3 regions of the Sphingobium tyrosinilyticum genome follow, and region 1 is predicted to be linked to each of the others. Evidence: riboswitches for the same ligand, from Rfam matches in the RefSeq annotation. Region 1 holds a riboswitch; each other region holds the start of a gene.
What was found. Region 1 has a riboswitch for cobalamin ahead of ACFO3E_RS11405 (DUF1636 domain-containing protein). Riboswitches for the same ligand answer to the same signal wherever they lie in the genome.

Region 1 (4,591 bases):
ATGAGCGGCGAGCGCCGAACGGACGATCTGTGCGGCGACGGCAGCGCCGCTCCCTTCGCCAAGACGCATGTCGAGCTGCAGCAGCGGTTTCAGCCTGAGTGCCTGAAGGAGCCGGGCATGGCCTGTTTCCGCCGAATTATGGGCGGCGAGGCAATGGGCGGTGATGGCCGGATTGTCGCGGGCGAGAGGGGCGATGGCGGCGCTGGATATGAAGCCGTCCAGCAGCATGGGCACGCTCAGGTGGCGGGCGGCGAGGATTGCTCCGGCCATGGCGGCGATCTCACGCCCGCCGAGGCGGCGGAGCGTCTCGAAGGCGCTGGTGCAATGGGGACCGTGGAGCGCGAGGGCCTTTGCCACGGCATCCGCTTTTCGCGCCAAGCCGTTATCATCGACGCCGGTGCCCCTGCCGATCCAGTCCGGGGAGAGGCCGCCGAAGGATTGAGCGCAAAGGGCTGCGGCGGGCGTGGTGTTGGCGATGCCCATTTCGCCAACGAACAGCAGATCGGTGCCTGCCGTCACGGCGGCCGCGCCAGCGTTGAGCGCGTCGAGACATTCCGCCTCGCTCATCGCCGGGGCTTCGCATATGTCGGCGGTCGGGCGGTCGAGGTCGAGCGGGACGATGGAAAGCTCGGCTCCGCAGGAGGCGGCGAGCGCGTTGATCGCTGCGCCTCCTGCCTGGAAATTCGCCACCATCTGCGTAGTTACTGCTGGGGGGAATGCGCTGATGCCACGGGCTGCAACGCCATGATTGCCCGCGAAGATGGCGGCGCGGATGCGGTCGGCGCGCGGACGCTCCCTGCCTTGCCAGCCCGCCATGAACAGCGCGATTTCCTCCAGGCGGCCTAGCGACCCGGCGGGCTTGGTGAGTTGCGCCTGGCGGGCGGCGGAGGCTTCGATGGCGCTCCCATCCGGCTCCGGCAGTCGGTCGAGCGCCCGGTCGAAGGCGGCTCTGTCCTCGAAGCGGATCATGTGCAGACAAAGCCTTCGGGAGGCGTGCGGACGATGAAGTGGCCCTTCACCCCCTGCGGCCAGTCGGCATAGCGCACGACGCCTTCCTCACTGGCGGCGTGGCGGAGCGTGTAGTCGAGGATGGCGCGGGCAGCATCCGCATCGGGCGTGAAGTCGCCCAGCACATAGCCGACCTTGCCCTGTCCACGCACATGCACGGTGCAATGGCGCTGGCAGGCGAAGAGGCAGGGCATGTCCTGCACGGCGACGGCAGCGTAGGCGGACTCCTGCGCCTGAAGATCGCGCATCGCTTCCACCAGCAGAGCGCCGCCGCGGCGGCCTTCCGCATCCTCCCGCTGGTCGGCGGACAGGCGGCAGGTGGAGCAGACGACCACCGACGCTCGATCTTGTACGGGGCGCAGCATCAGACGCGCCCTTTCATAATCATATGCACATGAAAGACCGTCATCAGGGTCCTCCCGCTTCTTGAACCGCGAACAGCCTTGTCCAGGCACGCAAGCAAGCGGACCGGAAAGGCGATGGCTGTCGCTGCGCGAGGGAGACCCCGTTCGCCCGGCACACCCTGTCCGGTCGAAGAACGACTGCGGCAGGCAGGTCTCCTGGCTCACGGGTCAGTGCTTTCCGGCCGCCTTCTCGGGAACAGTTGATCCCCAATGGCGCTGTGGCCGGTCCGCTCACCGCTTACAGTTGCAGGGGCAGCGCGGGTATCGCACCCGACTTCCCTTTTGATCCCCTAACGGGGAACCTGTCGCGGGGCTGCTGATAAAGCGGCGATGGCCTGCTCGCAAGCGGTAGATGGCGGCGGGGACATGTGTATGCTGCGGGTGCAGCAAGGGAGCGTCACCCATGAGCGACTCCGGCCAGCCCTGGTGGAAGGGCGCCGTCATCTACCAAATCTATCCGCGCAGCTTTCAGGATTCCGATGGCGACGGGATCGGGGATCTGCCCGGCATCACGCGGCGGCTGGAGCATATCGCCCGGTTGGGGGCCGACGCGATCTGGATTTCGCCTTTCTTCACGTCGCCGATGCGCGACTTTGGCTATGACATCGCGGATTATTGCGGGGTCGATCCGATATTCGGCACGATCGAGGATTTCGACGCGCTGGTGTCGCGGGCGCATGAACTGGGCCTCAAGGTCACGATCGATCAGGTCTATGCCCATACATCGGACCTGCATGACTGGTTTCGCGAAAGCCGGGAGAATAAGGGCAATCCCCGGCATGACTGGTATGTCTGGGCCGATCCAAAGCCCGACGGCACGCCGCCGTGCAACTGGCAGTCGGTGTTCGGTGGCCCGGCCTGGACCTGGGACGCGCGCCGAGGGCAATATTATATGCACCAGTTTCTTAGCAGCCAGCCGCAACTGAATGTCCATAATCCCAAGGTGCAGGATGCGCTGCTGGACGCCATGCGTTTTTGGCTGGAGCGGGGCGTGGACGGCTTCCGGCTCGACGCGCTCAATCATGCGATGCACGACCCTATGCTGCGCGACAATCCGCCTGCACCGGACGATGGCAAGCCGCGCACCCGGCCGTTCGACTATCAGATTCGCCGCTACAGCCAATCGCATCCCGATATGTTGGGCTTTGTCGAGCGCATCCGGGCGCTCACCGACCGTTATGGGGCGATTTTCACCATGGCCGAAGTCGGCGGCAACCGCGCCGAGGAAGAGATGAAAGCTTATACGGCCGGAGAAAAGCGGCTGAACAGCGCCTATGGATTTGATTTCCTTTATGCTGCGGCGCTGACCCCAGCGCTGGTCGCCGAAACCGTCGCGCGCTGGCCTGATAAGCCGGGCATGGGATGGCCGAGTTGGGCGTTCGAAAATCATGATGCGCCACGCGCCCTGTCGCGTTGGTGCGCGATGGAGGACCGGTCGGCGTTCGCGCGGCAGAAGATGGCGCTTCTGGTCGCGCTGCGCGGCAATGCGATCCTCTATCAGGGGGAGGAACTGGGGATCACGCAGGTCGATATCCCCTTCGAGCGGCTGCAGGACCCGGAGGCTATCGCCAATTGGCCGTTGACCCTTTCACGCGACGGGGCGCGCACGCCGTTGCCGTGGGAAGCGAGCGCAAGCGAAGCGGGGTTCAGCACGGCGACACCCTGGTTGCCGCTGGGGGAAGAGAATCTGGCGCGTGCCGTGGATGCGCAAGAGGAAGATCCGGACTCGCTGCTGAACTTCACCCGCGTGATGCTGGCGCTGCGCAAGGAAAATGGAGCGTTGCGCCATGGCGGCATGGAATTGCTGCTCGCGGATGAGAACAGGCTTGTGTTTCGCCGGGATGCGGATGGGAACGCGCTGCTATGCGTGTTCAACCTGTCGGCGGAGGCGGCAGTCTGGCCAAATGAGTTTGCGCCGAAGGGCGAGATCGTAGCGGCGGTGAATGGCGCGGCGATCGGGACCTTGCCCGCTTACGGGGCGCTGATCATTCGAGAGTGACGGTCGCCAGCATCGCGTCGGACCGCGCCAGCACCACCAGCGGCAGGCCCGCGCTTTGCGCGCGATCGGCGGCAAGGCGGGTCGGGGCCGAAATGGTGACGAGCAACGGGCAGTTGGCCAGCACTGCCTTTTCCACCAGTTCATAGGAGCAGCGCGAGGACAGCAGCGCAAAGCCGCCGTCCCAGGAGAGGTCCTGCCGCCGCATCGCCCCGATCAGCTTGTCAAAGGCGTTGTGGCGGCCGACATCTTCAAAGGCCGCGCGGATCACGCCATCGGCATCGACCAGCGCCGCGCCGTGGGTGGCGCCGGTGCGCGCGTTGAGCGGTTGATGTTCGTGCAACTGCTCCAGCGCCCGGAAAATCGCATCGCGGCTTGCTTTCGAGCGGCAGGTGACAAACGGAAGCGGGCGGATCGCCTGCTCCAGATTTTCAACGCCGCATAAGCCACAGGAGGAATCCGACACGCGATGGCGGACCCGGCCGAGCAGACCCTCGACACGATCGGGCGGGAGGGTGGCGCGGGCGATGACGCCATCCGCAGTGGTGTGGATATCGACGGCCAACGGGGCGTCTTCGGCGCTCACCAGACGTTCGGCGAGGGCAAATCCTTGCACCAGTTCGGCTATGTCGGCGGGGGTGGCCATCAGAACGGCATAGCCGACGCCGTTAAACTCTATGGCTACCGGCGCTTCCTCGGCAAGCTCGCGCGCGACCGTGGCGGCGGCGCCATCGCGGCTGAACTGAGTGAAGGAGAATGAAGGTTCGCCCGTCAGGGATGAGGCGGCGGACATGGCGGGCTTTCCCTCGATCATGGAGATGATCTAAGGTGACGGAGCGAAGGGCGCAATGCTCCGCCCGTGTTCACCCATCCCGTTCGTGTCGAGCCCTTTATGCGGCACCTGTTTCTCGACTTCTCTCGCAACGAACGGGGAATGTTTAATCTTGTGGTTCAATAATTCCATTGCACCTGCGTACGGATGAGATCGCCTTCCGCGCGTCCGACGCGGCGTTCATCCGCTTCGGCCCGCTTCATCCGGGCGTAGGCCAGCGTGAATTCCAGCGCCTTCCACGGCTGCCATTCGATGCCGAGTTCGAATTCGTCGGTCTCCAGGCGCGGGGCATTGGTCGATGCCTTCCAACCGCCGCGATAATGTTGCCAGCGGGCGTAGGGGATCAGCGTA
Region 2 (4,591 bases), on a different contig from region 1:
TAATGAAGAGGAAAACGCGCTCGGGCAGGAAGGCCATGAAGGGAGGACATGGCGGGCCTGCCCGAGCACTTCCGGGGGGGCACGGGTAATTTTAGTCTATAGTATAGATTTCAGGCAGCGGTGTTGGCCGCGTGGATGCCGAAAGCCATCCGGGCCGCATTGAGGGTATATTCATATTCCTCGCTACCGGGTACGAGGTCATGCCAGTCTTTATTTGAGATGGCGGCGAAACTGTCTTGCCAGATCTTACAAGCGATCAGTTGTATTTCGGTTTCTTTAGGAGCGCGCTGCGCTTCCAGGCAGTCCCGCAGGATTGCGTGGAAGACGGCACCCCGCACTGGTGCATGTTTCATGGGCATCCTCTCCAGCAGCCGATTCTTTGTTCAGCTTGCCGTAGCGGAAAGTTGCATAGGTCGCGCACTGCGTCAACAGGTCTCCACATTTTTCAACGGCTTAACCTAAGTAAAGTGCGATATATATCCTTACTGACCGGCTCCTTTACTTTAAGAACAAGGCCGTTCTTTTAGTAAGTAATTGAAAGAAAGGCCGTAGCGAGCAGTTTCTGCCGTGGCCTTCCCAATCCTCATTAGAAGCTAAACTTTGCCCCTACACGGAGCGTGCGCGGTTCCACCACGCGGCTCAGGCGTCCCTCGACCGGCCCGCCAGAGTCAAAAGAAGGAACATAGGATTCATAAAAATAGGCGATGTCCTTGTCCCGGCTGGCGAGGATGTTGAGCAGCTCTCCATAAATTTGGATGTTTTTGCCCTTCCATGCGGCGCGGGCGTTGACGATGCTGCTACCGGGATCGCGCACGCTATTGTCCTCGATCAGTGGCGATGGGCCGAGGTGGCGGACGCGGATGCTGGCTTCCCAGGGATCGAGGACCAGTGCGGCTCCTGCGGAGGCGGCGTTTTTGAACGCGTTGGGGATATGGTCGCCATTGTCGAAGCGCGAATGGCTGGCGGTGTAATTGCCGTCGAAAGCGAGCCAGGGGAAGGGCCGCCAGAAGGCGACAAGCTCATAGCCATGGCGGCTGCTGGCCCCGCTAGGCTCAACCGCATTGGAATCGCCTACAAAGCGCAACTCGCTGCCCACATTCAGCCACCAATAGGTGGCGGTGAAAGAGAAGCCGGGCAGTTGCAGGCGCGCGCCCAATTCCTTGCCGGTGCCGCGGACGAGCAGGGGAACCGGCGTGGTGACGTTCACTGCGCCGCGCGCGTCGTTGGAATGGAAGCCCCGGCCCCAATTGGCGTACACTTCGATGCGGGGACTGAGTTGATAAGCGATCGCGGCCTTGGGTGAAACGAGGGTGTCCGACCCGCTGCCTTCCCCGAGCGCGGCGGCGGCGGCGTCCTTTGCCGTGACCGAATAATGATAATAGTCGCCCCGCAGGCCGCCGGTCAGGCGCAGGCCCGGCAGCGGGGTAAGGGTTGCCTCACCATAGAGGGCGGCGGAGGCTTCGTTCACCCGATAGCGCCCGAGCGAGGAGAGGAAGACCCGATCGGCGGTGCGGTCGACCCCGACATTGCCGATCGCGTCATAGCGATTTTCGGTGCCGATCTTCAGTTGTACCGCGGGATTGACGTCCCAGCGCTTTTCGCCGGTAAGGCCCAGAACCCACCGGCGATCGAATTGCTCGATCTGCGCGCTGGTCCCGTCCGGGTCGGCGTAGGTGGGGTTGGAGAACATCGTCCAGTCATAAAATTGAGCGTAGAGATTGGCGCGCCATGTCGGCTGGACGGCGGCGAGATTGCCGATGATGCGCGTCGTTTCGCCGCGCGCGGAAGGGTCTGGCGAGCAGAAGACGTCCGGACATTGGAGCGTGCCGATGATCCGTTCGGGAATCTGCTCGGTAGGACGCCAGGTCGCGCGATAGGCGTGGAGCGAGGCTTCGAGCTTTCCGGCCCCGGCCGGGATCGCATATTTGGCGAAGCCCGCATAATGGCGCAGATGTTCCGGCTCTTCCCAGGGACCATCATAAGCCTTGGCCTGGGCGACGATCGTGAGATCGCCTCCACCGGCCTTGACCGTGCCGCCTGCCGCCAGCCTGCGCCAGCCATAGGAGCCGCCCTCCGCCGATATCCAGGGCCGGTCATAGCCGTCGATCGTGGTCATATAGGCTGCGCCCGCCAGCGCGAAGTCGCCGCCATCGGCGCGATAGGGACCTTTGCGAAAATCCTCCCGCGCGACGATTTCCGGGATGAGGCCGTTGAGGTCGAGATAGCCATGGCCATGCCCGTGGGTGCGGAAGTTCATCTGCACGCCGTCAATGTAAGTGGTGAAGTCCGACCCATGGTCGAGGTTGAAGCCACGCAGGAAATATTGATTGGCCTTGCCGCTGCCCGAATGTTGGGCGGCGACCATGCCGGGCACGGCTTCGAGTAGTTCGGCGACGCGCAGCAGCGGGCGGACAAGCAGGTCCGCGCCGCCGACGCTGCCTTCGCTCGCCGCATGGGCGGTGCCGATCTTGTCCTCTCCCCGGCCGAAAACGATGATGGTGGCGGCCGCTTCGGCGGCTGCCGCATCATCGGCGGCAGTGGCGGGAGAAGCGGAAAGGCTGGCGGTGAGGGCGCAGGCGACCCAGGCCAAATAGCTGTGAGATTTCATGTCGTTCACTCCGGGCGTCTGGCGACATCCGGTAAGAGACCTGCCGCCCTAGCGAACGGCCGGCGCACGCAGGCAGCCGGACGCCCCCAAGGCGGCCGCCAACGTCACCGAAGCGGCCTCCACCGCTCGTTCGTCGCTCAGACGGAAATCACCGTGCCGCGGCCATCCCCTGGGCCAAGGCAAGAGCGACCATACGCCGGCAGGTCTCCTGGCTCGCGGGTCGTCGCTTGATGCACGGCCTTCCCGGAGCTCGCATGACTTAGCGTCCGCCCAGTGACTTGCACCCTCCTGCTTGTGAGGTGGGGCGATGTGCATCGCGCTCGCCGCTTACAGTTGCAGGGACAGCCTCGGCTTCGGGAGGCGGATGCCCCCCTTACCGTGTTCCCTTTTAAGCCTCTTTCGAGGCACCGGCGCGATCTTTGTCCGGGTGAACCGGACGGGGTGGCGATAGCGAGGGTGCGGGGGAGAGGCAAGGGGGTGGTTGGGTGGGGAGAAGTGGAGGGGGACTTGGAAGGGCTGTTGAGGACCAATGACGGTCGCCAGTTCTGGTCACCCCGGACTTGGTCCGGGGTCTCGCTTAACTTTGCCGATCAGAGGAAGCGGGATGCAGGCTCAAGGCCGGGATGACGGAGGAGTTGTCGGTCGGAGCGCTTCTTTCGCCCCGGCTCTCTGCCTGAAGGGGGGAGGGGGAATGGCTGTCGTTGCTCAGTTCAGCGCGTTGCCGGAGTTGCGCTTGAGGCGCAAGGCCATGGCCTGGTAGCGGACGGCGCGTTCGTTATGCAGTGCGATGGTCGCCTGGTCTGCTCCGCGCTGCCGGGCTTCTCTGGCCTGCCGCGCTTCCAGTGCCGCGCAGGCGGAAAAATGTGATGCGTCGTGGGGGCGCATGGCCCAATCCTCTCTCTGATTTCTTATGGCCGTCCCTATATCACTGGGCCGGTCGCGGCGGCAATAAAACAGATTAGAGTTGAAAAAGCATCAACTTTTGAAGCTATTTTGGCCGTCTCAGTGCTTGGATGCCGGCACTTTCCAGGGGGCATTGCGGAAGGTTTGGCGGAGAAAGGCGATGAAGGCATCGACCGCGGGGGGACGGCCCGCCGCGCGGGGATGGACGGCATAGACGGCGAGGTCAGAGGGGCCTTCCCAGCCATCGAGCAGGCGGACGAGCTTCCCCTCGGCGAGAAGCGGGCCAACGTCCCAGAGCGAGCGGAGTGCAATGCCGGCACCGGTCACGGCGAGTTCGCGGACGATCTCGCTGCTGTTGGTGCGCACATGACTACGGCCGTCGATCTGCCGGCGCATGCGGCCGTTGTCGAGCCGCCAGGGCAGTTGTCCTTCCGCGGCGAGCAGGCGGTGGCGGGAAAGGTCGGCGATCTTTTGCGGCGCGCCATGTTCCGAGAGATAGGCGGGGCTGGCGCAGAGGATGCGTTGGTTGGCGGCGAGATAATGGCCCTCCAGATGCGCGGGAACGTCGCTGGTGATGCGGATGGCGAGATCGACCCGCTGCGAGAGCAGGTCCTCATAGGCGTCGGAAAGATTGAGCTCCAGATCGACTTTGGGATGGCTCTGCAGGAAGCGCTGGACATGCGGGGCGATGTGGAGGCGGCCGAAGGAGGTGGGGGCGGAGACCCGCAGCGCGCCGGAAATCGCGCGGTGGCGGTTGGTGGCGCGGTCCTCCGCCTGCTGGATCGCTTCCAGGATGGCGGTGATGTCGCGATGAAGGCTGGCGCCTTCCTCCGTCAGCGCGAGGCGGCGGGTGGTACGGTGGATGAGGCGCACGCCGAGGCGGGCTTCTAAGCGAGAGATGCGCTTCGACATCATCGCTGGGGAAATGTTGAGCATCCGTCCGGCGCCCGAGAGGCTGCCGGCGTCGACGGCGCGGGTGAAGAGGAGATAGTCCGGGTCCATCATGATCTTTTCCAATGCGGAAAATATCTTTCAACTTTTTCTTGTCTAGTGCGAGGATGGCGGGCGGGTCTATGCTTG
Region 3 (4,591 bases), on a different contig from region 1:
GGTCAGGTTGATATATTGACCGAAGGGCAGGATGAAGCCGTCGAAATAGAGCTGGTCGCGTGTGTCGCGGCGGAAGGCGGTGACGGAGATCATCGCGCGGCCGCCCACGACGCTATGATCGAAACCGATGTCGTAGCTCTTCGACTTTTCGGGCCGAAGGGCGGGATTGCCGTTGAAGCCATCATAAAGTTGATAGAGCGATGGCGCCTTGAAGCCTTCGCCATAGCTGGCGCGGATGTTGGTGCGGCCAGCATTGGGCGTGTAATTGGCGTTGGCGCCGAGCGTGGTCGCACCGCCGAACTGGCTGTGATCGTCGTGGCGCACGCCGCCGGTGAGCGAGAGGCCGGTGAAGGGCTTCACGACGGCGAGGGCATAGACGCTGTCGATATTCGCCTTGGCGCCGCCGCTGCCGAAGCCGTAGAAATCATAATCCGGCCGCTCATGCTCATAGCCGAAGACCAGCTTGGCCTGATCAATGGGCTGATAGACGCCCTCATATTCGAAGCGAAGGTTGGTGCCCGAATAGCCATAATCCCCGAAGGGCGAGAAATAGTCGCGATCGTTACGAAGCCAGGTGACGGCGCCCCGCTGGGTCAGCTTGCCGTCGAACAGGGCGAGGTTGATGCCCGCATAGCCGACATATTGGTTCAGCTTGCTGCTGTCCGTCGACTCCATCGGCGCGCCGAAGAAGATGTCGGTGTCGAGATCGGCGTGGATATAATAGCCGCGCAAATCGAGGCTGAGATTGTTGGTGAAGGCGAGCTTCAGCTTGGCGTGGGTGGCGATATTCTCATAGCCGTCCTTTTCCGTGCCGCCCTGGGCGGCGGAAATGCCGTCAGTGCGAAAATAAGCGACGCCCACGCCGCCCGACGCGATGCCGCTGCTGCCGGACACATCGGCTTTGGCGTTCAGCGTGTCGGCATAGCCATAGTCGATCGAGGCGCTGCCGCCGAAGCCTTCGGCAGGCTCGCCGGTCATGATGTTGACGACACCGCCAATCGCCTGGCTGCCATAGACGACCGAGTTGGAGCCGCGCAGTATCTCGACTCGGCGGATGTTGCCGGTCAGGAGATTGCCGAAGTCATAGAGATCGCCGATGCCGCTGGGGTCGTTGACCTTGACGCCGTCGAGCAGCACCAGCGTTTGCGTCGTTTCCGCGCCGCGGATCGAGATACCCGTAACCCCGCCCACCACATCAGCACGGTTGAACCGTACGCCCGGCGTCGTGATCAGCAGGTCGGCGATGCTGACCGACTGGCGCGTTTCGATGGTCTGTGCGTCGATTACGGTGACGGCCTGGCCGACTTCATCGCGAGGCTGCTCGATGCCGAGCGCGGTGACGATGATCTCGTCATTATCCCCTGCGAGCGCGGGGGTGGCGGCGAGAAGCGCCAGCAGTGAAATTCCGGTCTTGAACATGTTCGTCTTCCCTGAGCGTCAGGCGACTCTTGGGCGAGGGTCTCCGCGCAAACGGCCGGACACGCGGTAAGGACAGACGCCAGCGCCCCGCCCCGCGCACCGATGCGGCCCCCGCCGCTTCGCGTCGCTCAGACGGAAAACACCGTGCCCGGACCTATCCCTGGATCCTGGACAAGAGCGACCATGCGCTGGCAGGTCTCCTGGCTCGCGGGTCAAGGCAGCGATGCACGGCCTTCCCGGGCCGTCTGGCCCAGTGGCTGGCCCCCATCGCCTCCCCTTTGAAGACGGCGGGTTCCACAGTGCATCGCGCTCGCCGCTTACAGTTGCAGGGACAGCCGCGGAATTGGATAGCCACGCTATCCGCACCGCATTCCCTTTCAAGCCCAATGGGCACCGGCGCGATCTTCTTATGTCAGCGGTTGCCCGCTCACGCGCCGCGCCATAGGGGAAAGCAGAGGTTCTGCCAAGGAGTGGATCGATGCGATTGCTGGGCGCGGTGCTAGCCGGTGGGCGATCCAGCCGGTTCGGGAGCGACAAGGCGCTGGCCGTGATGCCGGACGGGCGCATCCTGCTGGAGCATGCGATGGCGGCGATTGCGCCGCATGTGGAGGCGGTGGTGGTTTGCGGCCGGGCGATGGAGGGGGTGACGGGCCTACCCGATCGGCCTGCCCCAGACATGGGGCCGCTGGGCGGGCTGAACGCGGCGCTGCATCATGCGGCAGGCCAGGGCTTTGACGGGGTGCTAACGATCGGGTGCGACATGCCGGTCTATCCGGCCGCGCTGGCGGAGGCGCTGACCGCAGATGGCGCGGCGGTGCTGAAGGGGCAGCAACTTGCCGGGTTCTGGCCCGCTTCGCTGGCGGGAGAGCTGGACGCGCACCTGGCCGAAGAGAATAACCGCTCCATCTATGGCTGGCTGGAGCGGATCGGCGCGCAGATCGTGGACCGGGCGGATATCGTGCTGCCCAATATCAACCGGCCGGAAGATCTTGATGGTTTGCGCTATCAGGACTGAGCCTGTCGATGCCCCTTACCTTCCTTCCAACTAAGGCAGGGGCATCGACAAGCTCAAGGCGAAGGTGCGGAGGGCTGAGCCTTCAAGCCTGAAGAGCGACGCTTGCGGCGACCTCACCAGGCATGGCCGTGCCCGCCACCGCTTCGCCAATCAGAAGCAGGGTCGGATCTTCATCGCTGATCGTGGCGACCAGGAAGGCAAGCGCGGACAGCTTGCCGCGGATCAGCCGTTCGCTGGGGAGCGAGACATTGACCGCCACCATCACGGGCGTTTCCGGATCACGCCCAGCGGCGATCAGCTGGCGGCTGATCTCTCCGGCAGCGGCGCGACCCATATAGATGCCGAGCGTGCCGCCGGGTCGGGCCAGCGTTTCCCAGTCGAGCTTGAGCGGTTCGCCGGCCTTCAGATGCGCCGTCACCAGGGTCAGGCCCCGCGCCACGCCGCGTAGGGTGAGCGAGGCATGGCCACTCGCCGCCGCCGCGCTGGCCGTGGTGATGCCGGGGCAGATGCGGAAGGAAATGCCGTCTGCGGCCAGATGCTCCATTTCTTCCGCCGAACGACCGAAGACGGAAGGATCACCGCCCTTGAGGCGCACGACGCGCTTCCCGGCCTTGGCAGCGGCGAGGAGCAGGTCGTTGATGCTTTCCTGCGCCTTGCTGTGTCGGCCCGAACGCTTGCCGACACTCACCCGTTCGACCCCCTCGGGGATGAGGTCGAGTACGCCGGGCCCCACCAGCGCGTCATAGAAGACGATCTCCGCTGCCGCGATCAGCTTTTCGGCCTTCCGGGTGAGCAGGTCCGGGTCGCCCGGACCTGCGCCCACCAGCCAGACCTGTCCGGGGGCGATAAGCTCATTCTGCTGCATGGAGTGTCTCCTGCGGAATTTGGGTCAGGATGTTGGCGAGCGCGGGGCGGCATGATCCACAATTGGTGCCCGCGCCGATCGCCTTGCCGATGGCGGGCACATCGACGAGATTCTGCTCGCGTATGGCGGCCATGATCTGATTGAGGCCGATGTCGAAACAGACGCAGATGGTCGGCCCCTTGTCCGGCTGGTTGCCCGGCCCCCGCGCGGCTAGGACGGAGGCGCCCACCTCTTCGACCTGGAGCTGGCCGATCAGCCAGTCGCGCGACGGGAGCAGGCCGGTCTTAGTGACGATCAGGATGCCCGCGAGCTTCCCTTCCGCGATGATCGCGACGCGGCGGGTGCCGCGCGTCTGGTCGATGGCTTCGACCCGATCACCCTTCGGCAGGCAGGCTTCGAGCCGCACCGCATCCCCATTGCCCGCGACCTCGTAAAGCGCACCGCCCGTCACGGTGATGCGGGTCGCCCAGAGGCAGGGGACCTTGGCGGGCTGCTCACCGCGCAGGATCAGGAAGCCCTTCCATTCGGTCGAGACTTTCTCAAGCGCCGCCGGGGTCGCCTTGAAGCCGGGCTGGCCCGAATGCGGATCCACCAGGGGACGGGGCAGCAGGCCAGTGCGGCCGCCGGTCGAAATCTGGTCGGTCCAGTGGATCGGCGTGAATATCTCGCCGACGCGCTGACCTTCACTGACGCTGGCGCGAAAGAGGCTGTTCCCCTGCGCGGTAGAGACGCGGGCGAGATCACCATCGGCGATGCCCAGCGCCTGCGCGTCCTGCGGATGGACTTCGACCAGCGGTTCCTCGCGGTGACGGGCGAGCTTGGGCGCAAGGCCGGTACGCGTCATGGTGTGCCACTGATCGCGATAGCGCCCCGTGTTAAGCGTCAGCGGCCATGCTTTTAGCGGCTCCTGCAACTCCAACTGCTTGGTAAGAACCAGCCGCGCCTTGCCCTCCGGGGTCGAGAAGCGGCCATCGGCGAAGGGCTTGTCGCCGCCCCAGCGGAAGGGCTCCATCGTCTCATAGGCGTCGTTACCGATGGTGGCGTGGCTGCGCAGGTTGAGCACGCGCTGGCCGTCATTCTGATAGGCGGTCAGGCGCGCATGTTCGCGCCAGATGTCGGCGGGCCGATCATAGGCGAAGGCGTTGCGCCAGCCCATGCGGCGCGCGACTTCGGTCACGATCCACCAGTCGGGCTTGGCCTCGCCGGGCAGCGCCAGGAAGGGACGCTGGCGGCTGATGGTGCGGTCCGAATTGGTAACGGTGCCGTCCTTCTCGCCCCAACCGGCGGCGGGC

Region 2: it holds a riboswitch for cobalamin, as region 1 does, so the genes downstream of both, ACFO3E_RS09250 (TonB-dependent receptor) here and ACFO3E_RS11405 (DUF1636 domain-containing protein) in region 1, are expected to answer to the same signal.
Region 3: it holds a riboswitch for cobalamin, as region 1 does, so the genes downstream of both, ACFO3E_RS00230 (TonB-dependent receptor plug domain-containing protein) here and ACFO3E_RS11405 (DUF1636 domain-containing protein) in region 1, are expected to answer to the same signal.

What each region holds. Positions count from the first base shown of each region.
Region 1 covers NZ_JBHSFZ010000025.1:55,239-59,829, reverse strand. The annotation lists gene cobT (nicotinate-nucleotide--dimethylbenzimidazole phosphoribosyltransferase) at 1-969, opposite strand, end outside; gene ACFO3E_RS11405 (DUF1636 domain-containing protein) at 966-1,373, opposite strand; cobalamin riboswitch at 1,542-1,733, opposite strand; gene ACFO3E_RS11400 (alpha-glucosidase) at 1,816-3,411, shown strand; gene fdhD (formate dehydrogenase accessory sulfurtransferase FdhD) at 3,398-4,201, opposite strand; gene ACFO3E_RS11390 (porin) at 4,360-4,591, opposite strand, start outside.
Region 2 covers NZ_JBHSFZ010000015.1:103,765-108,355, reverse strand. The annotation lists gene ACFO3E_RS09255 (hypothetical protein) at 111-353, opposite strand; gene ACFO3E_RS09250 (TonB-dependent receptor) at 587-2,608, opposite strand; cobalamin riboswitch at 2,790-3,035, opposite strand; gene ACFO3E_RS09245 (hypothetical protein) at 3,314-3,493, opposite strand; gene ACFO3E_RS09240 (LysR family transcriptional regulator) at 3,611-4,516, opposite strand.
Region 3 covers NZ_JBHSFZ010000001.1:35,240-39,830, forward strand. The annotation lists gene ACFO3E_RS00230 (TonB-dependent receptor plug domain-containing protein) at 1-1,419, opposite strand, end outside; cobalamin riboswitch at 1,593-1,832, opposite strand; gene mobA (molybdenum cofactor guanylyltransferase) at 1,898-2,434, shown strand; gene cobA (uroporphyrinogen-III C-methyltransferase) at 2,517-3,299, opposite strand; gene ACFO3E_RS00245 (nitrate reductase) at 3,286-4,591, opposite strand, start outside.